Regions from separate parts of the Chryseobacterium sp. NFX27 genome, predicted to be linked through region 1. Evidence: riboswitches for the same ligand, from Rfam matches in the RefSeq annotation. Region 1 holds a riboswitch; each other region holds the start of a gene.

Region 1 (6,095 bases):
AAACTCACTTCCGGGAACGGGGGGGTTGTTTTCATTGGGTTTGAAGTAGGTTATGCTGTAATTTTTAGTAGTTGTATTTTTAAAATATTCGCTGCCGGCAATTTCGTACCATTCCCCTTCATCGGGTCTGCCATTCTTGTTTTTATCGTAACCCACCATAATAATTCCGGGTTCGCAAGATCCTGACCTGGTTGTGCCGGCATTATTTCCCCAGAATGCATTGCCGAGAATTTTAAAATCTCTTCCCTCAAGATTGGGAATCGTATGATCAAATCCAAAAGCAACATACCCCCCGAATCCGCCAAGCGTAATCATGCTAGAATTCTCTCCGACCAATGATTCTTTTGCTTTTTTAATCATATCTGTCTCGGTATTTCCGTTCGTATATTCCGGGATCTCATTCATGAACTGACCTACAGCCGGGCGGAATTCAAAGACCTCTGAAATATATTTACTGTAAGGTGCAAGCTCTTGATTAACAATAATCGTCGATTTATAGATTTTCACGGCTCCTTTTACTTCCACTTTTAAGGTCAAAGGATAAGTTTTCACAAGAGGACTTACAAAATCCAGCTGCAGCTGATCAGAAATAACAGAATCATTGATGCTCCATGTCAGCTTTCCTTCTATTTTAGGATCTATATTCAACAGTTTCAGCCGGTCAACAGTATAGGATTCCTTAAGAGCTTCCGCAGGAAAAGTCACTTCTTCCACGACCTCTTCACTATCACTTTTACAGGCTGCTGTTCCCAGCAGAACCGAAGATAGAAGTACCGTTCTTAAAATATGTTTAGTTTTTCTTTCCATTTTTGATCTGATTATTTATATAAAAAAGCAAAATGAGCCGGGATATTTCCACCTTCAGTTTTCCACTTGAATTTTCCGGTCTTGTCGAAGCAGTATACATATCCGGTGGTCACATAATTTTTTGCATCCGCCAGATAGACATCTTCTGTATAAGGATTTACAGCAATTCCGTACGGAGCCTTGATTTCATCAACATATGGCTGGTCAATAATTTTATTGGAAATGATCTGCTCAGTTTTTACATCGATGATTCCGAAGGTTTTGACGTAAGTATGGGTATTGTAATTAAATTCATTGCCATAGTAATAAAGCTTGTCATTCACGATCGTCATTCCACTCACAGCAACGTGAAAGTCTTTTTTCACTGTTCCGGTCGCAGCATCTACAAGGAAAAGACTGGATGGAATATTGTAGTAATCTCCTCTTGAACTCACATATAAATCTCCGTAATTGTCCTTTTTAATACGGTGAAGGTTAATGGCTACATCAATTTTTTTGATTTGTGTAAAGCTATTCAGATCAATAACGGAAACGGTTTTATCATAATTCGGGAACCTATATCCTCCGGAATTAGCTACAAAAAGTTGATCTCCCATTACCTCTATTTCCTCAGGCTGATATCCAACCACAACCTGTCTTTCGATGTTGAGCGATGTGGTATCAATTTCCACCACTTTTCCCGGTGGTGAGTTCGGATTCAGCTCAACGGGGCCGGCATAGCTGCTGGCATAGACTTTATTGCCTTTAAAAGCCAGATAACGGCAGTTCTGCAGCGGTATGGTCTTGATCCGTTTGGCCGTTTTGGCCTCCAGTACTTCAATTTTATTGGAAACATTTACGACCACATACATTTTGCTTCCGTAGATCATGATATGATTTCCTACATCACCAAGCTCTTTTACCACATTCGGATTGATTTCTCCGTAAATATTCTTGCGGTACGTTCCTGTAGCATAATCGAAATAATCGAGTGTACATTTATTGCTGCCCATATTTCCTTCATTCAGAAGATAAAAACCTTTAATGGGTGTATCTTCTCCGTTACTTACCTCCTTTGTCTCCGAGGGAACCACATGGTCATCTGTCCGGCATGAGAACAGAAAGAAAAGAGTAAAAGCCAGCAGGCAAAAGTTGATTTTTTTCATAATGTAAAGCTTACAATAAGTTTAAAATTTCTTCCGGGCATCGGATAATTCCTGACCACATCATAGTATTGATTAAGCACGTTATTGACCTCAAAACCGGCTTTAATCTGGTGAGAATACCAGTTGAATTTTTTCTGAACGGATAAATCATGGGTGTACCACGGCTGAAGATAATTAGCTTTGATATTATTCAGCTGCGCGTCATAACGTTCTCCGGTGTACATAAAGCTGTAATTGAAACTCCAGTCTTTATAGTCTGCCATCATGGTAAAGGTCAGGGCATGCCATGGCACATAGGAAATCTGGTCACCGAAATAATCATCGCTTTTATCAGTATAGTCTCCGGCACGCTGATAAGTATAGCTTACCAAAGGTTTCAGTTTCAATTTATTAATATCAAATTCAGCCTGAACATTTACGTCAGCACCCATAATTTTCACTTCACCTAAATTCACCATCATCCATCTGAAAAGATTGGTGGTAGGAACAGCGATAATCTTGTTTTCAACTTCATTATAATAACCATCCACTTTCACATAGATTCCTTTAAAAACTTTATGATCATAGAGTTTCTGGTAGGTAAAACCGGCATCGTACTGATTCGTGTATTCCGGTTTCAGCATCACATTCCCGATCATTGTATAATACAGATCATTGAAAGTAGGCATTCTGAACACCCTTTTGTAGAAAGCCCGGACGGTGAAATCTTTTGATTCAAAGGGCTGATAGCTCAGGAAAGCGGAAGGAGTCCATTCGGTTTTATCAGGAGATTTTGAATTCATTTTCACATCTTCATGCACAAAAGTTCCGAGAACGCTTCCTAAAAATTTAAACCGGCTCCACTGATAGGTTGTGGCAAAAGAAACGAGAGAAGTATAGCGTGTGGGATATGAAAAATCCCTCAGACTGGCATTGAGATTATTATACTGAAAATCAAAGCTTGCACTTACATCCCAGTTTTGATTAATAGAATATATATTGGAATTGGAAAAATAGAGTTCCCTCTGAACATAAGAATTATCTATTGGCAGAGCTGTATTTGCTATATCCACTGTATCTAAAAACCGGGTATAGTCATAGGCAAATTTAGCTTTCAGTTGCGTTTCAAATTTTGGAAACAGCTTTTTGCGGAAACTGGCCTGAACAAAGTAGTTTTCATCCAGCATCTGCTGGCCTTTAGGCTTGAAATTATTATTAACAATGGCCGTGGGAACTCCACGATCTGAAATATAGCCATAACCGCGTACACTCCAGCTTCCATCATTAATTGTCCCGTTTAAAGCAGTTTCAAAACGTTTGGCACGGATATAGGAATCATACCTTCTCGCAATGGTATCATTGGCAACAGATCCGTCAGAGTTTTTCTTTTCATATTTAAACTTATACAGTCCGTCACTCTGTACAAATTCCGAACTGAAACTTGCCGAAACTCTATCGGAAAGCTTCTGTTCCAGGCGGAAGGAAGGATTAAACAAACTGATGGAACCTAATTTCAGCTTAAGCATTAAATTGGTTTTCTGATCTCCTTTAAAAACAGGGGTTTTAGGCTGAAGATAAACAGATCCGGCAGATCCGAAATCCTTTGCAGGCTGGAAAATTTCACTTTTCTGGCCATTATATAATGAAATAGCTTCAAGATCATCCAGTGAAAATTTTCCAAGATCCACGATTCCGTTCTGAACATTTCCCAACTGAATACCGTCATAGAAAACGCCTACGTGCTGGCTTCCCATACTCCGGATATTAACTGTTTTCAGACCGCCCATTCCGCCATAGTCTTTGATCTGAACTCCCGAAAAATACCGTAAAGCATCAGCTACCGACTGGCTGTTCAGCCTCTCAAGCTGTTCCCCGGAAAGTACCTGTGCAGGAAGAATTTCTTTAAAATCTTTTTTGTAAAGCTGGATAGGAAGAATGGTTTTCTCCCTGATGGTGTCTCCGGATTGTGAAAATATAAGTTGAGATGTCATCACAAATAATGCAATAACACTTTTTTTAAACTGGGAAGCAGTACATTTTCTGACCATTAGCTCATTGAGAATAATGCTGACGCTAATGGATATAAGATAGCAAAGATAAAGCGCAGCCGTTACTGCACAGAATCGTTGTTGTCCTAAGCTTTATTCCACGAAAGCATCAAACGTTGATCTTCTGGCAGGTCTTCTGACTTACTCCGTTTTTGAAATCCTTCCCATTAAAAAAACAGTGGATATACTTTTCAAAAACTTTGATGTGGAGCTTACAGCAGCGGGTCTGTCCCGGATTTTCACCGGGTTCCCTTTTAAGTGCTTTTTACAGCGCACCAGATTCCGGCAAAGATAGAAAATAACTTAATATATGCAATAACGGCATAATAAATTAATTCTCAACACTATGAAAAACAGCAGACAGTTAAAATATATGAAAAAGGTGGCTTCGAGAACCTCAGCCACCTTTTTTTTAGAAAATATAATGAAATAAACAATTATTTCTATTGCAATAAACTGTATTTGGTGGCTGAGGCTCTCGAAGCCACCATGATATTAAATTCCAAAATTGATAAAAATACTGAATCTGGATTTTGCTTCAATGTCGCCTCCCGCCAGATTGGAATAAGCAGGCAGCATGACTTCACCGCCCAGACTGAATCTTTTATAGGAAGCTTCAAAACCGAGCTTTCCATATAATGCACTTCCTGCCGTGTTCGGCAAAACCTCATCAAACTGTTTGTTTTTATCATACACTTCGCCCTGAAGTCCGGCTTTGGCAGAGAAAATAGTTTTTTCATTGGCCACAAGCTGGTAAAAACCTGTCGCTGCATAATTCCATTGGTTTCCGAAACGGTAATTCTTTTTATTTTCGGTTTTTACTGTATAATCTGTATTGACCAGTACAGCCAGTTTATTCTTTTGAAATTTATAGTTCAAGGCAGCCTGATAATCCCAGCTTCCCGTTCCCAATTGAAAACTTGGATTGACACCGGAAACTCCTTTTTCGTCAAATTTTCCTAAAGGAATTTTTATTCCCAAGCCACCATTGAACTGATGAAAATTATCTTTGGAACTGATGATCCGGTAAATTCCCATCAGGTTCAGATCTCCGAGGCCATGAATATTGATATGGCCCTGCATTGTTTTTTTCTCATGAAAATGGAATGGCAGGCTGGCATATACCGATAATTTTTCCGTCAATGGAATTTTTCCCCATACCTGCAGGGTATTGAAGTACTGATCCTGGGTGAGGTCTTTTACAAAAAGGTTTTCTTTGGCTTTATAATGCTGGGCAAAATATTTGAGCCCAATAAACTGAGGATTCAGCAAAGACTCAAAACCGGAAGAACCGTTGCCTGCTGCACAGCCGCAAGCATCACAGTCATCCAGTACGACTCTGTTAACATCCTCTGCAATATACATACTGTCGTTAACTGTTTCAGCATGGCATATAAATGATAATGCCAAGCTGAGGATAAAGATTATTTTATTCATGTTCATCATGATCATTCTGCAAATTTTGGATTAGAAATAAAGCTTTTATCGGATAAGGTTTTCAAAAAGGCGATGATCAACTGCTTTTCCTGGGTGTTCATCGCTATTCCGACATGTCCGTTTTGTTTCAGCTGCGGATCGAGATTAGGGTTATCCTCCACATTATCTGAATAGAAATTCAGGACCGCTTCCAAGGTGTAAAATCTTCCGTCGTGCATATAAGGTGCGGTAAATTCTACATTTCTGAGACTTGGAACACGGAACTTCATCCAGTCAGTTTGATCAAGGGTTACGCGATGACGTCCCGCATCTTTGAACTGGGTATTATAATACATTCCTGTATTCCTGAAACTCTCATCTGTAAATAATTCTCCGCTGTGACACGAGGCACATTTCTGGCCAAAAAGAGCCATTCCCTGAGATTCTTCAGAGGTGAACTTTTCTTTTCCCTGCTTAGCTCTGTCATATTTCGAATCTGCAGAGATCATGCTTACCATAAACTGCGATAAAGCTTTCAGTATTCTCTCACCGGTTATATTGTCGTCACCATACGCTGCCATGAAAAGTTTTTTATATTTCTGATCATCCTTCAATTTAGAAATCACCTCAGGTATCGAACTGTCCATTTCATTCACGTCCGAGATCGGAATGATGGGCTGTTCGTTCAGATTATGGATCA
Region 2 (6,095 bases), on a different contig from region 1:
TCTTGCCACGAATATGAGGTCTGCATCTCCTTTTTCCAGAATTTCTTCAGCCTGTTCCACCCTTGTAATCAATCCTACCGCTCCGGTTTTTACTCCGGCCTCTTTTCTGATCTGGGATGAAAAAGGAACCTGATAGCCGTCAAATACAGATATTTTTGCACCATGGATATTTCCACCGCTTGAGACATCTACAAGGTCTACAGAATGCTGTTTTAAAATTTCTGCAAGCTTTACACTGTCATTGATATCCCATCCGTTTTCGGCATATTCAGTACCGGAAATTCTTACAAAAAGTGCTGTATCTTCATCCAGCTCTTCGTTGACAGCATCAACAATTTCCAAAAGAAAACGGACTCTGTTTTCAAAGCTTCCACCATATTCATCTGTTCTGATGTTGGAAAGCGGTGATAAAAACTGATGAATCAGATATCCGTGAGCGCCGTGAATTTCAATCACGTCAAAACCGGCCTTTACAGCTCTTTTTGCTGCTTCTTTAAAATTCTGTACCTGTTCTTTGATCTCATCAGCAGTCAGAACATGCGGAACCCTTTCAGTAGGATGATAAGGAATAGGACTTGGTGCAACGGTTTCCCAGCCTTCTTCAACAGGGATCTGCAGGTTATTCCATGTGGAACCTTTTCTTCCGGCGTGGGCAAGCTGGATCCCAATTTTACTTTCTGAACGGGAATGGACAAAATCGACAATTTTTCTAAGTTCTTCTGCCTGCTCATCATTCCAGATTCCCATACAGTGGTTGGTAATTCTTCCGCGTGGCTCTACTCCCGTAGCTTCAACCATGATAAGGCCTGTACCGCCCTGAGATCTGCTTCCGTAATGGACAAAGTGGAAATCATTAGCCAATCCATTCTCGCATGAATACATACACATGGGAGACATTACCCATCTGTTTTTCAATTCTATATTTCTAAATTTTATTGGTGTATATAACATTTTACTTTTTTGATTTTCAATTTAATGATGAATAAAAAAAACATTGTCGAAGTGATGAAAAAGAAGTAAATTTGGCCCCCTTTTTAGTCTTACTAATATATGAAAAAAGACATACAGATCAGTTACGAGCATTTTAAAAACAGCAGTGAACTGAACGATATAGAAAAAACCTTATTTGAAAGAGCAATACAAGCCCGTGAAAATGCTTATGCGCCCTATTCGAATTTCCTTGTAGGATGTGCCGTCTTACTGGAAAACGGTGAAATTTACTCCGGTAACAACCAGGAGAATGCAGCCTATCCATCGGGACTCTGTGCAGAAAGAACGACTCTTTTCTGGGTAGCAGCCAATTTTCCGGATGTTAAGGTGAAGAAAATCTTTGTCGTGGGAGGTCCTAAGGAATTTCATGAGAAAAATCCTCCGATTCCACCTTGTGGAGCCTGCCGGCAAAGCTTAATAGAATATGAAACGAAACAGAACGAAAACATTATCCTTTATTTTTCAAGCATGAATGATGAAGTGGTAAAGGTGCATTCTATTAAAGATCTGTTGCCGTTCTATTTTGATTCATCGTTTTTGTAAAGGTGTAATTTTGTGAATAGTGAATTTTGCTTCGCAAGTGAATGGTGAATTAAAGTTTTAAGAACCAAGAATCAAGATTTCAAATACCAGACTTTTGTCAATGGTCAATTTTATTTACAAGTGAATTGTTAATATTGACCATTCACAATTGACTTTTTGTCTTTTTGTGCAATAAATTTAAAAAGTTATCTTTGCAAAAATTTTGGTTTCCAGCATTTTGGAAATAATAGGGAATTGGGTGTAACTCCCAAACTGTCCCCGCAACTGTAAATCGCAATAAGATTTCTGTAAAAAACCACTGTTCATACGGGAAGGTACAGAAAGCGAAAGTCAGGAGACCTGCCAGAATTATAACTAAAAACGTTATTACTTTCGGAGGAAAAGTAAAATAGTATGGATATAAAAAGATCTTTATTACTGCTTTGTTCGTCTTATGGCAGCTTTCTCTTCGGACAGGAGAAAGCGGTTGACACCATTTATATTTTCGACAGCCAGATGAGCAAGGTGAAACTTTTTCATCCGGTACGCACGCTCACTCCAAAAGATCTCGAAAAAAATTCAGCCAATCTTTCTGAAATTTTACGCTTTCAGTCTTCTATTTATGTGAAAGAAAATGGACGTGGGGCTGTTTCTTCGCCTTCATTCAGGGGAACAACAGCTCAGCAGACTGCTTTTGTATGGAACGGGATCAACATAAATTCCAGCTTTTTAGGCCAGGGAGATGTGAATAATATTCCACTTTTCGGATATGATCAGATTGATATAAAAGCTGGCGGAGGAAGTGTTGTTTATGGCAGTGGAGCTGTTGGAGGAAGTATTCATTTAAATAATATCCTGGATTTCAACAGGGGTTTCAAGGCTTCTGTTTATTCGGAGGCGGGCTCTTTTGATACGTATAATAATTTTCTGCAGGCTTCTTTCAGCAATGATAAATTAAGTGTTAAGGTTTCGGGAAGCTATTTCACAAGCCAAAATGATTATAAGGTCCCTGAATTTATCGTAGGAAGTACTGGATTTCACAATATTAACGGAAAATACTATAACACTTCGGTCAACATCGGAGCTTCTTATAAAATTGCTGATCACCAGACCATTTCATGGCAGAATCAAATGTTTGATGCATCACAGCATTATCCTGTTTTTGAACAAAATGGCACTAAAACAAAATATAATGCACAGACTTTAAGAAGCTTAATTGCATGGGATATCAATAAAAGTACTCTTTCGAACAGCTTAAAAGCAGCTTATACGGAAGATAATTTCCAGTATTTTTCAGGTCTTAACCAACCTAAAGCAAGTGGCGCAGAGGGAAAGAACTACATTTTCAAAAATGATTTCAACTATTTCATCACTCCAAAGATCAACATTAATGCGATTGGGGAATTCCAGGTGAATAAGGGTGAAGGTTATCAATCCGGAATTGGCAGCATCAGCAGAAATGTAGGTTCTTTATCCGGCTTAATCAGGTATTTTGCCACTAAGGAGCTTCGTTTTGAAGCCGGGATCAAGAAGGATTTTGTGGAGGATATTTCTTCTCCCCTTCTGTATTCGTTTTCGGGAAAATGGGATGCTTTACAATGGTATCGTATGGGAGTCAATTTTTCAAGAAATTTCAGATATCCTTCTTTTAATGATCTTTACTGGCAGCCGGGAGGAAATCTGGACCTGCTTCCTGAAACATCCACGAATATTGATATGAACCACGAGTTCAGCCTGGGAGATTTTAAAATAACATTAAGTCCTTATTACATGGACATCAAAAATCTCATCAACTGGCTTCCTACTCCCTATGGATACTGGGCTCCTGTGAATACATACAGGGTTGAATCTTACGGATTGGAATCACAGGTTCAGTGGAATAAGAAATTCGGAAATCATGCTCTGAAGCTGGATGCAGGGTACACTTATTCAAAATCTGTCAACAAGAATACTCAAATGCAGATGATGTATGTTCCGATACATAAAGCTGTCGGAAATATAGAGTATGGCTATTCATTCCTTAAGCTATACGCACAGGGGCTTTTCAATGGTCTTACCTATACGACTACGAACGAGCAAAGGTCTACAGCTATTGATCCTTATTTTATTTTAAATACCGGAATTTCTGCCGCACTTTTCAAGCGATACACTTTAGGATTTAAAGTGAACAATGTCACCAATACGGTTTATCAGACGGTGTCTCTGTATCCGATGCCTAAGAGAAATTACAGTATGTATGCAACTATTAATTTTTAAACTTAAAAATATTATGAAACTGAACAAAATTCTACCTCTTCTTTTTGCTTTTACACTTCTTTTGGGCATCGTGTCCTGTAGCAGTGATAATGATGATGAGCAGGAAACATTCTATGGCAACGGTTTTTTAATCGCTAATGAAGGTACTTTCGGAAAACCTGAAGGTGACGTAACGTTTGTAAGTGCAGACCTGAACCTTAAACAGGATAATGTTTTTTCCCTTAATAACGGAGGAGCAAAATTAGGTGACGTTTTACAGATGGTTGCTTTCAATGGTGAAAATGCTTATCTGCTATTGAATAACTCTAATAAGATCCAGATTGCAAACCGCTATAATTTTAAAGCGAATGGCGAAATTACCGCTGAACTTAATGCTCCGCGATATATGGCTTTTGCCAACAACAATATTTATGTAACGAATGATAAATATTTAGGTGCCAAGTATGTAAGCATCTACAAAGCTTCAGACCGTTCTTTCATCAAAAAAATTACTTTCACCGATGCTGCTGAAAGAATTGTAGAAGCGGGAAACAATATCTTTGTACAGAATGCTTCATTTGGTTTTGGAAATAAGATTACTTACATCAATACTTCTACCAACGATGTTCAGTCTACGATCACGTTGCCGGCAGGAAACATCAATAAGATTATTTCCAGCAACCAAAATGTATATGCTATTGCTGCAGGAACTGCTGATTCTTATATTTACCAGATCTCAAGCACGGGAAGCATTACAAAGACCACTACTTTAACAGGTATTGCCAATGCTACGAACCTTGAAATTGCCAATGGTAAGTTTTATTTCACTTCCGGAAAGGATGTGTACAAGATGGATATGAGTGCTGCAACAGCACCTACATCACCGCTGTTTACTGTAGCCAACAGTGTTGATGCGTATTCTGCTTTATATGGATTCAGTGTAATCAATGACAAAATTTTCACTTCTGATTCCAATGGGTTTACCCAAGCCAGCAAAATTGTAGTTTACAATACTTCAGGCGCTATTATCAGGTCATTTACTACAGGTATAGGCTCAAATTCAGTTTATGCAAACTAAGACATTAATACTTCGGTATTATCTATAAATTTTATTTTTTTTCATCATTTGTGTTTTTTTTCAGGCCGCTTCTCCGAAGCGGCCTGATTTTGTTTTCAATGATTAAAAAGGCTACGGCGGGACAAAGTCCCGCCGAAGCTTTTTATATATTCTAAGTTTAATTATACTTCAATCCCAATTTCTCAGCTTCAGCAATAACAAACTTTTCAGCTTCTTCCTTGTCATTGGGGATCTCGCCTTCAAGGATGGCTTCTTTTACTTTTTCTTTAAGGATTCCGATCTCTTTTCCCGGTTTCAGATCAAACATCTGCATGATTTCTTCTCCTGTGATTGGTGGCTGGAAATTACGCACCTGATCTTTTTCTTCCACTTCTTTGATCTTCACCGCTACATATTCGAAGTTTTTCTTGAATCTGTCCTGCTTTTTAGAATTTTTGGTTGTAATATCCGCTTTACACAGGGTAAACAGATCTTCCAGATCTTCCCCGGCATCAAATAAAAGTCTCCTTAATGCAGAGTCTGAAGCATCATCGGTAATAAGGGCAATAGGACGTGACGAAAGCTTCACCATTTTCTGAACATATTTCATATCACTTCCCAACGGCTGTTTCAATCTATGGAAAAGGGTCTTTACCATTTTTGAGCCTAAAAACTCATGCCCATGGAAAGTCCATCCTGTTCCTTCTACGAATTTTTTGGTTGGCGCTTTACCGACATCATGCAACAATGCGGACCAGCGTAACCAAAGGTTATCCGTATGCTCTGAAATATTGTCTACAACCTCCAGCGTGTGGTAGAAATTATCTTTATGAGTCTGCCCTTCCACTTCTTCCACTCCTTTCAGCTCGATCAGCTCAGGAATGATCAGTTTCAAAAGTCCTGTCTCTTCCATTAATCCCAATCCTACAGATGGTTTTTTGGACATCATGATCTTGTTGAACTCAACCATGATCCTTTCCATAGAAACGATCTTGATCCTTTCTGCCTCTTGTTTTATAGCATTCAGTGATTTTTCTTCAATAATAAAATTTAATGTTGAAGCAAAACGAACGGCTCTCATCATCCTCAACGGATCATCAGAATAGGTTTGAGCAGGTTCCAAAGGGGTTCTTAGAATTCCTTTTTCCAGATCTTCAACGCCATTGAAAGGGTCTATCAGTTCTCCGAAATTAGCTTTATTTAAAGAAATTGCCATAGCGTTGATGGTGAAATCTCTTCTTTTTTGGTCGTCTTCCAGTGTTCCGCCCTCTACTTCCGGCTTCCGGCTGTT
Region 3 (6,095 bases), on a different contig from region 1:
CAGCACTCTGAAACTTCTGTTTATTTAAGAAAACATCTGGAAGCATAGACGCTATAGCATGATTCATTTTTAAATCGTATAGATTTAAGGTATTTTTAAATGTCTGTTGGAAAAGAAATATTAATTTAGCATTTCATATAATGAGGCCAGTCAGGCATTATCACTTAATATAATATAGAAGCAAGTCCAATGCAGAATCCAGACATTAGTATTCTTAAAACAGAAATTTTATCCGATAACTGGTATACTTTAAAGAAAGTGACCTATACCATTGCAAAAAAAGACGGAACAACAGAAACCCAAAGCAGAGAAGCTTACGACAGAGGAAACGGAGCGGTTATCCTGCTTTATAATAAGATTTCAGGTACTGTGATCTTAACCAGGCAGTTCAGGCTTCCTACTTTCATCAATGGAAATACCACAGGGATGCTTATTGAAGCATGCGCAGGCCTTTTGGACAATGATAACCCCGAAGACTGTATAAAAAGAGAAACAGAAGAGGAAACAGGCTATAAAATCTCAAAAGTAGAAAAAGTATTCGAGGCCTATATGTCTCCCGGTTCCGTGACGGAAATCCTGCATTTTTTTATCGCTGAATATTCTCCGGAAATGAAGATCGCAAACGGCGGCGGACTTGAAGAGGAAGGTGAAAATATTGAAGTTTTAGAACTTTCTTTTAATGATGCTCTTGCTATGATAGACCGTGGAGAAATAATGGATGCCAAAACCATCATGTTACTGCAGTATTTGCGCATTAAAAGTATCGTATAGAAATCAGACGACAGGATCACCTCTAACCTTGTTCCGGCTTGGAAACGAGGATGGCACACTCAAAAACAACGATATGAAATATATCTGTGATCATCGATCATTAAACTATCTCAAATAGGATGACAATTAAGATCATCAGGATACTCGCTGCCGCAGCTATTCTGATTTTCAGTATTCTGATGCTGAAAACGATCTCTCAATATACCGGTTTTGATAAAAATGCTGGCTTTCTCTTGTTTAAACAGAAGGTGGTCAGCAATCCGTATTGGATGACATTTTTTTATATTCACATTTTTTCAGTCACGCTTTGTTTGTTGGCTGGACTCACTCAGTTTTCAAACCGTTTTTTAAGTGAAAACAAAGCACTTCACAGATGGATAGGGAAAATTTATGTTTACAATATTCTGACCATCAATGTTCCGGCGTGTTTTGTCTTGGGATTATTTTCAAATGGCGGAGTCATCGGAATTACAGGATTTATGCTTCAGGATGTTCTGTGGGCTTATTTTACGACTGCTGCCGTTCTCTTTATTAAAAAGGGAAATATTGCAGAGCACAAAAAATGGATGATCCTAAGTTATGCAGTTACTACCACCGCTATCACTTTCAGGATCATAAAAAATCTGTTCTATCAGGAAAGCCGGCATGACTATGAGCTGTTTTACGGACTGAATGTCTGGGTTTCCCTGATTTTCAATCTTGCGGCAGCCTATTTTATTATCAGAAGTCAAACATTACCGCTCAAACCTTACGTTCATGATCAAAATAATAAATGAAATAAACAGCAACAATGCATAGGACACAACGAAGATCAAGCCATTCAAGACTGTTCTGTGTTGAGATTTTGCTGTCCACCGGTTAAAAAACCGCATCATCAGATAAGATAATCCAGCCAGGATCAGTAAAGTAAAAATAAAAAAAACAAAGCCCGAATCCATAGATATTAATTTATACCAAAACTATTATTTTAAAATTTAAAAACATCATAAGATCTCTAAATTAAACTCAGGATCAGAATATTTCCGAATAAAGCCTACAATAAAATATGAAAAAATTAGTATTTACACTTTCATTGGCTCTTTCTGCAATGGTTTTTAGGACAGAAAATGGTTCGCTTTTATTTCAGACAGCTGAACCGATGTAGAAGGAATTCCAAATTTTATCAGCCTGTCAATAATATTTTCGAGGTGGGAACTGTCTTTTAAAACACACTCAGCAATGAGGCAGTATTCACCTGTGATCCTTTTACAGCTGATGATCTCCGGAAACATTTTCAGGTGATCGATAAATATTTTAAACTCATCATTTTTAAACTTCAGATGAATAATAACTTTCAGGCTGTATCCGAGAAGGCCATAATCAATATCTACTGTAAAACTTTTGATAACACCGGTGTCGGTAAGGTTCTGCACCCTCTCTTTTGTGGCAGACTGAGAAAGGGAAATTTTGCGGCCTATTTCGGCATAACTCAACCTGGAATTTTCAGTCAGCAACTTCAAAATTTTATGATCAAATTCGTCTAAAACTATTTTCATTGTATTTCTTATTTAAATCCGTAGAAACAATCAAAATTATAAAATTTTACCCTTAAATTCATTTTAAATTTATACACAATACACAGAAATTTGTCATAAAAAAATGACAACAATCGAATTTTCAGACCATGGAAGTACACCATTTGAAAAACTTATCGGCCACAACCCAGAAATATTACACCACTGGAACAGACTTGAAGAGACTTTCTTTAAAAATACAAGTTTAGACCCTGACCTGCTGGAACAGGTTCGAAGAACACTTGCATTTGGCAATGGCTGTGAATACTGTATGGTAAAAGGCGGAAGACCCGATTTCAACCAGTCAGATCTTAAAATTTCTGTGGCGGTAAGCTTCGCAGAGCTGTTCTATAAAGATCACCGTTCCATACTCAAAAATCATTTCAGCATGTTGAGAGAATTCTTTTCCGAAAAAGAAATTTCGGAGCTCTGCACGTTTATCAGTTTTATCAGCGCTTCCCAGAAATTGGGAAAAATATTTAATCTGACAGAAGAATATCAAAAAAATGCAGTGGTGGAAATGGAACAATTGAATTTATATAAAGATTGAAAAATTGAATGATTTAAAATCAGCATTCGTTTTCGGGTGCTGATTTTGTTTTTAAATACTTACCCCATGAATATTTTTAACCTCGGCCATCACAAAAGTACTATGTGCACTTCCGATGGAGTCTAATGAACCCAGCTTATTGAATACAAAATCCTGGTAATGTTTCATGTCTCTTACCTGAACTTTAAGGAGAAAATCGAAATCTCCTGAAATATTATAGCATTCGGCAATTTCATCAATCTGTAGAATATCTTCCACAAACTGATTTCCTACGGAACGGTCATGAATTTTAAGTTTAATCTGGCAAAAAACAGTAAATCCCCGGTTCAGTTTTTCTGCTTCAAGAACCGCTGCATAATGCTTGATATATCCCTCCTGCTCCAGTCTTTTCATCCGTTCAAAAACAGGTGAAGGAGAAAGATTTACTTCTTTTGCAATCTCTTTTACAGTCAGTTTAGCATTCTTTTGCAGGATCCTGAGCAATTGAAGATCCCTATCGTCAAGTCTTTCCACAGAATAATATTCTTTTTGAGGTTATGTTTTTCAAATTTACAGAATTTTCAACTTCAAAACCGGTATTAAACCAAATTATATTCTGAATTTATAATGCCAAGCCAATCAATTCACTTTAATCAATACCTTTGATACAGATTTTGTTCTTTAACATCCTTCATCAAACAGAAGAGGTTTTACATAACGTAGATTAATAGGGAATCGTGTGAGAATCACGAGCTGTCGCGCAACTGTAAGTAACACATCAAAAGTTTTTATCAGGGAATATCCACTGCAACAGCGGGAAGGATGATAAAACCGTTACAAGCCAGGAGACCTGCCTGTTCTGAATTGACAATGCTTTCGCGGACTGAAGCTTTTAAGTCATACAGATGATACTTTGAACGTATTGGGTTTAAAATTTAAATTGATTTGATTTTAAACGCAAAGATTTTTTTATGATGACTTCTTATTTTAAGGAGCAAAGAACTGCAACTTTGTCACTGATGAAGCTTATGGGTAAAACTTCCGCTTCAGCAATTCAATGTATTGATTAAGTCTTTGTCCTCTTAGAATATAAAGTATGTTGAAGTAAAACTTTGCGTCAAAAAATAAATATTTAAGCCAACTCTCTTATTTGAAGAAAAATTACGTCCTAATTGTATCTCTTCTATTTCTAAAAATCACTTTCTTCGGCGGCATTGTGAAGCATCTCTAAGAACTTTACATTATTATTTAATTAAAAGTTAAAAAGAAAAATGCAAACACACCTACTTGGCTATCCGCGTATTGGTAGCAACAGAGAACTCAAAAAAGCCTGCGAACAGTATTGGTCAGGCAAAGCAACACTAAATGAACTCCTGGCAACCGGGAAAAACATCAGCCTTCAAAACTGGAAAATTCAGCAGGAAGCAGGAATCGATCTTATTCCCTGCAACGATTTTTCTTATTATGATCAGGTTCTGGATATGACTCTGACTGTCGGGGCCATTCCGGAGCGCTACAAAGAGATTGCTTCAAGAGCCTCCGGTTCCGAACTTGATCTGTATTTTGCAATGGCAAGAGGCTATCAGAAAGACGGTCTCGACATTACCGCCATGGAAATGACAAAATGGTTTGACACCAATTACCATTACATTGTTCCTGAATTTCAGAAGAACCAACAGTTCGGATTATTCTCCAAAAAGATCATCAGTGAATTCATCAGTGCAAAAGAAGCCGGAATAAATGCCAAGCCTGTGATCTTAGGTCCTCTTACCTATCTTCTTCTTGGAAAAGAAAAAGAAGAAGGTTTTGACAAGCTCGATCTGATAGAAAACCTGCTTCCGGTATACATTGAGATTTTAAAAGAGCTGGAAAACCACGGAGCCACCTGGATTCAGTTTGACGAACCGTTTTTAGGCCTGGATCTCACCGGAAAAGCAAAAGAAATCTACCAGTCTGCTTATGCTGAAATCAGAAAACAGTTCCCGGATCTTATCTTTATTCTTGCTACTTATTTTGAAGGTTTAAAAGACAATCTTTCATTGGCGGCTTCACTTCCTGCGGATGTTCTGCATATTGATCTTGTACGCTGTCCTGAACAGCTGGATGAGGTTTTAAATACCATTCCACAAACTTTAAGCTTATCCTTAGGTATTGTAGACGGAAGAAACATCTGGAAAAATGATTTTGAAAGATCTTTAAGCTTCATCGAAAAAGCAGTACATGCAATTGGTTCAGAAAGAGTTTTTATAGCCCCTTCCTGTTCACTCCTCCACTCACCTTTTGACTTGGATCTTGAGACCAATGAAAAGACATTATCTCCTGAAATTAAGCAGTGGATGGCTTTTGCCAAACAAAAAGTTGATGAAGTTGTTGCCTTGAAAAAGCTGGCATCCGGAAAAGCAGATTATCAGGCTTTACAGCAGTATGCCGAAAATAAAAAAGCAATTGACACCCGCAAAATCTCAGCGTTGATCCATAACCAGGAAGTAAAAGACCGCGTAGATGTAACAACTGTAGATGATGCCAGGAGAAACAGTCCATTCAGCATAAGGAAAGAGGAACAGCAAAAAGTTTTGCAGCTTCCTCTCTTTCCAACAACAACTATCGGCTCTTTTCCTCAAACTAAGGAAGTAAGAGCATGGAGATCAAAATTTAAAAAAGGTGAACTGACTGCCGGGCAATATGATGATCTTCTTAAGAAAGAGACAGAAAGAACGATCCGCTGGCAGGAAGAAATCGGCATTGATGTTTTAGTTCACGGAGAATTTGAGCGTAATGATATGGTGGAATATTTCGGGGAACAGCTTTCAGGGTTTGCTTTTACCCAAAACGGATGGGTGCAGAGCTACGGAAGCCGCTGTGTAAAGCCTCCGGTGATCTATGGTGATGTGCACCGACCGCAGCCGATGACTGTTTACTGGTCCCAATATGCTCAGTCTTTAACTCAAAAATGGGTAAAAGGAATGCTTACAGGTCCTGTGACGATTCTTCAATGGTCTTTCGTGCGTGACGACCAGCCCCGTTCTTTGACTTGTAAACAGATTGCACTGGCCATTCGTGATGAGGTAAATGATTTGGAAAAAGCAGGAATCAGAATTATTCAGATTGATGAGCCGGCGATTCGAGAAGGCCTTCCGCTGAGAACATCTGACTGGCAAAATTATCTGAAATGGGCGGTTGAGGCCTTTAGAATTTCAGCAAGCGGTGTTGAAGATGCAACGCAGATCCATACGCATATGTGT
Region 4 (6,095 bases), on a different contig from region 1:
ATGAATTTTTATTATTTTTGAATTATGATTAAAAGCCTTACGGTACTTTGGATTTTTTATAGAAAATTAATAATTCCTGCCGTCTTATTTTCTTTTTTGGCCTTATTTTTAAGTCAATTCAATATTGAAAATTTTGGTCTGTGCTTTTTTCTGATCTTTCCTCTCCTCCACTTCTATATTTATGATATAAGGCTTAAAGATGAATACTTTTTTTATGCCAACTTTGGATTTTCAAAATGGTTTTTGTGGGGAATCACTTTATCATTAAGTTTAATTATTAAAATTGCTGCCAAATTCCTATGAGCAGGCTGCACATTGACAGTGTCACCAAATCTTTTGGTGGAAGAAAAATCCTGCAGGACATTTATTTGAGCTGTGAAACCGGAAAAACCACAGGTATTCTCGGCCCGTCAGGCAGTGGAAAATCGACCCTATTAGAAATCATCTTTGGAACAATTAAAGGCGATACACAGTTTGTCAAACTTAATGACACCATTCTTAAAAACCAGTCCGACAGGAAAAATAAAATCGCCTATCTGCCACAGCGATCCTCTTTTCTTCCGAAAGAATGCAAAATCAGAAAGCTTATTCCTTTATTCTGTACCAGGGAAAACACAGAAAAGCTTTACGACCTAAAAATGATACAGCCTTTTTTAAATAAAACCTCAAGAAACCTTTCAGGCGGTGAGAAAAAAATTGTTGAAACATTGATCATCACCTATTCTGATTCAGAGTTCGTGATACTGGATGAGCCTTTCAGCGGAGTTTTCCCAAAAGCCGTGGACGAAATGGAAATAATTATTAAAAGCCAGACACCAAACAAAGGAATCATCATCTCCGATCATAATTATATGAGCATTCTAAATATGGCTGATGATACTTATCTTCTCTCGGACACTTATCTGAGAAAGGTAAAAGATCTTAAAGAACTGCAACAATTTAATTATCTTCCTAAAAATTAAGAATTTTATCATTTTAATTAAATACCATTATATTTTATTAAACAAAAAAACATTTAATTTATATATTTGAGGGATCAAAAAATTTCATCAAATGATTTCCATCAACAAAGCATTGTACCTCTCCGCTTTCAGTCTTTTTTCCGTAGCATTTGTCAAAGGACAGAATAAAGTTCCTTTTGGTGTTGTAAAAGCTGAAGAAGGCTATGCCAACGTACGTGTCCACAAGGATGACTACAGAAAAATTGTAGATAAGATCCGGATGCGTAAAGGTGATGTATTTGTTTATGTAAAACCTGCTCCGGGAGAAACGGAATGGGTATGGATAAAATATCCTGAAAAGCAGGATGATGAAAAACCTTTTGTGAGATATGAGAATCTTGAGAAGGAAGGAATGGTCAACAAGGAGCGTATTGCCTTTATAGACCAGCTTCCTCAGTTTACTCCTTCTAAATCCAAGAACGGAAAATCACTGATCTTCACAGACAACAGTAATCCGAAAATACCTACTTCACAGAGAACCAAGGTAGTTATTGATGTTTATCCATCCAATGCCGGTTATAGAAAGCAGGAAAAAGATGCTGATGGAAAGATCCTTACGATTGATAAAGTAAAGCCCTGGGGGATCAAAAACGGGCTTCCGGAAGGGATGACGGAGATTAAATCCATCAGAGTTCAGCAGCCGGGAAGAGGCTCAGTATTTGTAAGGGAAGCTATTAAAAATATGTTCCAGCCTACCATGGATTTCAATAATGTTGGAGTAACGGCTCTTGACAAAGATCATATTTATCTTTATATGATCAACGGCTCGGGTGAGAACAGATATGTCACGCTTTGGACCATCAAGGAAGGACGCGTGATGAGCCAGATTATCTACAATAGTCCGGAATAATTGTCATTTTTCACTTTAATATTCTTATTTTTGCACTGAAAAAGTTAACGCTAATTCATCACAGAAACTGGTTCTGCTTAACGCAGATTAAAAGGGAACCGTGTGAAAATCACGGACTGTCGCGCAACTGTAAGTAACTGAAATCTTTATCAAGGATCCACTGTGCAGGGCACGGGAAGGAGATAAAAGATGTTACAAGTCAGGAGACCTGCCTATTTCTTTAAACAAGAAACTTTCGCGATTTGAAGTTATTGATCTGATGGACTGCTTCAGGAATTCCTATAATTCCTGTCACTGTTCTGTTATTTTGATCTATTTCATTTCGCATTAATTAATAATGAAATATGACTACAGAAGAAAGAATTGCAGCATCCGAAACCAGCATTTTTAAAGCGGTTTTCCCCAACACTACCAATCATTACGATACTCTTTTCGGAGGTACTGCCATGCAGCTGATGGATGAAGTAGCTTTTATCACGGCAACCCGTTTTGCAAGAAAAAGAGTGGTAACCGTGAGCAGCGATAAAATTGATTTTAAAAAGCCTATTCCCGCAGGAACTATTGTAGAACTGATCGGAAAGGTATCCTATGTCGGAAAAACAAGTATGAAAGTGAATGTAGAAATCTATACAGAGCAGATGTACTCTTATGAAAGAGAAAGAGCCATTGTAGGTGATTTTACTTTTGTGGCTATTGATGAGTTTAAAAAACCGATCAGAATAATGTAAATAAATAGTTTCGGGCGGCCTTTGGCCGCCCGAAACTATTTATAAGGTATAAATACAATTGTATTTATAAAAATTGTATTGCATTGATAAGTTAAAGGCCTTTATTTATCTTAAAAAAGAACGGCAATTTAAAAATCTCAGTTTTGCTTTGAGATAAATCTACCGGACAACTTTTTCAGTATCCAAACTTCGGATCAGTAATGCCTCAAAAGCCTCTCCCATCTCATCTGATGCCCTTCTAATAGCATTTTCCAGCATATTTCTGATCTGCTTTTCAGTAACACCTGCTTCCGTCCAGCTTTTTCCTGAAGTGTGAGAATTTAAGATAAACGGCATGATACGGTCAATGGAACAGGCAAAAATAGCGTCCGGTGTTTTTTCTTCCTCAAATTCAAGCCATAATTCAAAAAACTCGGTCTGTAAAGGTTCATCCAGGATTCCGAAGATTTTCTGCGCTGAAATTTTTTCCCTTTCAAATTTCCCTACCATCGCTTTTTCATCAAAAAGAAAAGTATCTCCTGCTTCTATCTCCACTAAATCATGAATAGAAAGCATTCTTATAACTCTTAAAAGATCAATATCTGCACGGTTTTTAGCATATGGATAAAGAATCTGCGCCAAAATAATGATCTGCCATGAATGTTCGGCTGTGTTTTCCCTTCTTGAATCATCGGCATTATAATTTCTTCTCTGTACGTTTTTCAGGGCATCAACTGCCAGGATAAAATCGATCTCCTTCTGTATTCTCATTTCTATTTATTATACTATTAATATTCGGTTGATTTTTTAACCACCCACTTGTTATTAATCTTTTCTCTTATGGTTACTTTTGGAGGTTCTTCACTGAAATCTCCAATTTTTTCGTAAACCAGATCTAATCCTTTATTGGGAATCACCTGATATTCGTAGGTGTAATGTAAGGAAGCCCCAGATCTGGCATAAGTGGTCAATCGTTTCCGCTTGGGATCTACATCAAACATTCCCTGGTAGGAACTGGCAATTTCAGTAAGTTCTTTACTCAGGACGAATTGTTTCTTCGTGGAATTAAAAACATACACATCAAAGGAAGCGCTGCCATAGTTTCCGCCACTACCGTTTCTTATGCCTACATCTTCTGTCCCGTCAAAATTAAAATCTCCAAAAACCAGAGGATCATCGTGGACCATTTCGTGAGTTAGTGTTACTATACCAGTGTTGGACGGCTTTATTCCTTCTTTAAAATACATGATAAAATCTCCGGAAGCAAGAGTCTGCAGCTTCTCTCCACTTTTACTGAACAGTATGATAGCAGCTTTATTCCTACAGGCATCAGTCTGACATTCTTCAACGGTAACCTCTGCATTATACTTCTTGGATGCATCTTCAATGGCAAAACGATATTGCCCGAAGCACACAGGCCCGAGCAACAGCAGCGTATATAAAGACCGGTAAAAAAGAGATGTATTTATCATTTGGTGTACATTAATTGAAATCCGTACAATTGAAAACAAAAATACGAATCATCAGTCACAATTTGTTATTTTTTCGGTTGATTTTAAATTTATTCTCAATTATATAAATTTCAACTTAAAATTTATTAATCTGAAAATCAATACTTTAAACTATTTATTTAAAAAATTTCACTACTTTGTATTGCATATTACCATTTTAATTACATATCTTTGTAATGTAAAATCGGAATAGGTTCATCTAGCTAGGAACATTATTCTGAAACTATAACTAATTAACAAAACTTATTAAAGATGAATACTGAAAATACCAAAGCGCAAATGCGCAAAGGAATTCTGGAATTCTGTATTTTAAGTCTCATCAACCATCGTGAAATGTATGTTTCCGACCTTATCGATGAACTTAAAAAAGGAAAACTGGATGTAGTGGAAGGAACCCTCTATCCTCTCCTTACAAGACTGAAAAACGGCGAGTTCCTTTCCTACAGATGGGAAGAATCTACAGGAGGACCACCAAGAAAATATTACCAGATTACAGAAAAAGGAAAGCTTTTCTTGGATGAACTTCAAAATACCTGGGCAGAGCTGACAGCGTCAGTAAACCAAATTACTCAAAAAATTTAAAAAACAAAGCTATGAACAAGACACTCTCAATAGGACTCGCAGGTTTTTCTTTCACTATAGAAGAACACGCATATATAAAGCTCAGCGATTACCTGAATGCACTGAGAAGCTCATTGGATGCTTCAGAGGAGGAGGAGGTAATGCATGATATAGAAATAAGAATGGTAGAAATCTTCAGAGATTCTTTAGGAAAACGTGAAGTTGTAAATGATTCTGATGTAGAAAGAGTAATTGCACAGATCGGAACCCCTGAAAAGATCGAAGAGCAGGAAGAAGCTTATTTTTCTGAGAAAAACTCTAAAAAGACCCACACTTCAGGTACTGAATATACAGATAAAAAGCAATTGTTCCGTGACCCTGAAAGACAAAAAATCGCCGGGGTATGTGCAGGACTTGCTTATTATGTAGGAATGGACATTACCGCGATGAGAGCTATCTGGCTGGGAATCTTCGTATTGGGAATCTTCACAGCAGCTATTTCTTCTTCACTGATTGGCCTTCTTTATGTAATTCTCTGGATCGTACTTCCAAAAGCAGAAACAGCTGCAGATTTCCTGAAAATGAAGGGAAAGCCTATGAACTTCGACAATCTTAAGAATGAGTCTAATAAGTTGGTTCAGTTTGCCAACGAATCTACTCAGAGAGTCGGAGAAATTTACATCGAAAACAAACCTTATATCAACAATGCAGGAAGCGGAATCTGGAATGTAATAAGATATATCCTGGGAGGAATCTTCGCATTAATGGCATTCGGAAGTTTATTAGGTGCATTTGTAGCATTTGGATTTATGGGAAATAATGATTTTCCTCCTATCAATCATATGAATTATTTGTTTGATGACGGAAACATGAAATATATACTGATGGCAATGATCATTATTGGAAGTTTAATTCCTGCAATGATATTCGCACTGTTAAGTATCAAACTTATTTCACCAAAAACTAAATTAAGAAATACAGGATGGGTTTTAGGAGCATTATTCCTTGCATTAATTGCATTCTCCACTTATTTCGGAATTAGTATGGCGAAAAAAGAAATGTTTCTGAAAGGACATAAGGAAGATACCGAAGAGATTTCTATTAATACAACTTCTGATAGTTTGTATGTAGATTTGAAACAGATATCTATTCCACAAAACTTTACAGGATACGATGATGATCTTTACTCTGACAAAGTCTCTGTGTTTGAAAAAGACTGGGTACATGTAGAAGTTACAAGAAAAGCGGATATTAAAACACCTTACCTGATTATTAAGAAGGAAGCCAAAGGATATAATCTTCCTCTTAATGTAAATGTTCCGGTAGAAATTGTTAACAATAAAGTAATTCTTCCAAATTATATTAAATATCCTTATGAGCACAGATTCAGAGATTACAGTATTAATTACGAACTGGTAATTCCTCAAAATGCAGTAGTAATTCCGTTGAAAAAAGACAAAATGGA

What was found. A riboswitch is a leader RNA that binds a small molecule or an ion and turns the genes downstream of it on or off. The one in region 1 is predicted to bind cobalamin.
Region 2: it holds a riboswitch for cobalamin, as region 1 does, so the genes downstream of both, J4Q03_RS15965 (TonB-dependent receptor plug domain-containing protein) here and J4Q03_RS08220 (TonB-dependent receptor plug domain-containing protein) in region 1, are expected to answer to the same signal.
Region 3: it holds a riboswitch for cobalamin, as region 1 does, so the genes downstream of both, metE (5-methyltetrahydropteroyltriglutamate--homocysteine S-methyltransferase) here and J4Q03_RS08220 (TonB-dependent receptor plug domain-containing protein) in region 1, are expected to answer to the same signal.
Region 4: it holds a riboswitch for cobalamin, as region 1 does, so the genes downstream of both, J4Q03_RS06515 (acyl-CoA thioesterase) here and J4Q03_RS08220 (TonB-dependent receptor plug domain-containing protein) in region 1, are expected to answer to the same signal.

What each region holds. Positions count from the first base shown of each region.
Region 1 covers NZ_JAGEKK010000006.1:2,842-8,936, forward strand. The annotation lists gene J4Q03_RS08210 (cell surface protein) at 1-807, opposite strand, end outside; gene J4Q03_RS08215 (YncE family protein) at 819-1,952, opposite strand; gene J4Q03_RS08220 (TonB-dependent receptor plug domain-containing protein) at 1,949-3,979, opposite strand; cobalamin riboswitch at 4,089-4,274, opposite strand; gene J4Q03_RS08225 (transporter) at 4,475-5,416, opposite strand; gene J4Q03_RS08230 (cytochrome-c peroxidase) at 5,428-6,095, opposite strand, start outside.
Region 2 covers NZ_JAGEKK010000015.1:68,919-75,013, reverse strand. The annotation lists gene namA (NADPH dehydrogenase NamA) at 1-951, opposite strand, end outside; gene J4Q03_RS15970 (cytidine deaminase) at 1,051-1,533, shown strand; cobalamin riboswitch at 1,720-1,894, shown strand; gene J4Q03_RS15965 (TonB-dependent receptor plug domain-containing protein) at 1,927-3,768, shown strand; gene J4Q03_RS15960 (YncE family protein) at 3,782-4,825, shown strand; gene J4Q03_RS15955 (CCA tRNA nucleotidyltransferase) at 4,983-6,095, opposite strand, start outside.
Region 3 covers NZ_JAGEKK010000002.1:287,459-293,553, reverse strand. The annotation lists gene J4Q03_RS03930 (ATP-binding cassette domain-containing protein) at 1-48, shown strand, start outside; gene nudK (GDP-mannose pyrophosphatase NudK) at 190-771, shown strand; gene J4Q03_RS03920 (DUF2306 domain-containing protein) at 891-1,547, shown strand; gene J4Q03_RS03915 (Lrp/AsnC family transcriptional regulator) at 1,866-2,306, opposite strand; gene J4Q03_RS03910 (carboxymuconolactone decarboxylase family protein) at 2,410-2,874, shown strand; gene J4Q03_RS03905 (Lrp/AsnC family transcriptional regulator) at 2,926-3,387, opposite strand; cobalamin riboswitch at 3,542-3,725, shown strand; gene metE (5-methyltetrahydropteroyltriglutamate--homocysteine S-methyltransferase) at 4,125-6,095, shown strand, end outside.
Region 4 covers NZ_JAGEKK010000004.1:195,590-201,684, forward strand. The annotation lists gene J4Q03_RS06505 (ATP-binding cassette domain-containing protein) at 300-962, shown strand; gene J4Q03_RS06510 (hypothetical protein) at 1,054-1,851, shown strand; cobalamin riboswitch at 1,903-2,081, shown strand; gene J4Q03_RS06515 (acyl-CoA thioesterase) at 2,196-2,579, shown strand; gene J4Q03_RS06520 (HD domain-containing protein) at 2,739-3,329, opposite strand; gene J4Q03_RS06525 (XAC2610-related protein) at 3,347-4,030, opposite strand; gene J4Q03_RS06530 (PadR family transcriptional regulator) at 4,322-4,651, shown strand; gene J4Q03_RS06535 (PspC domain-containing protein) at 4,663-6,095, shown strand, end outside.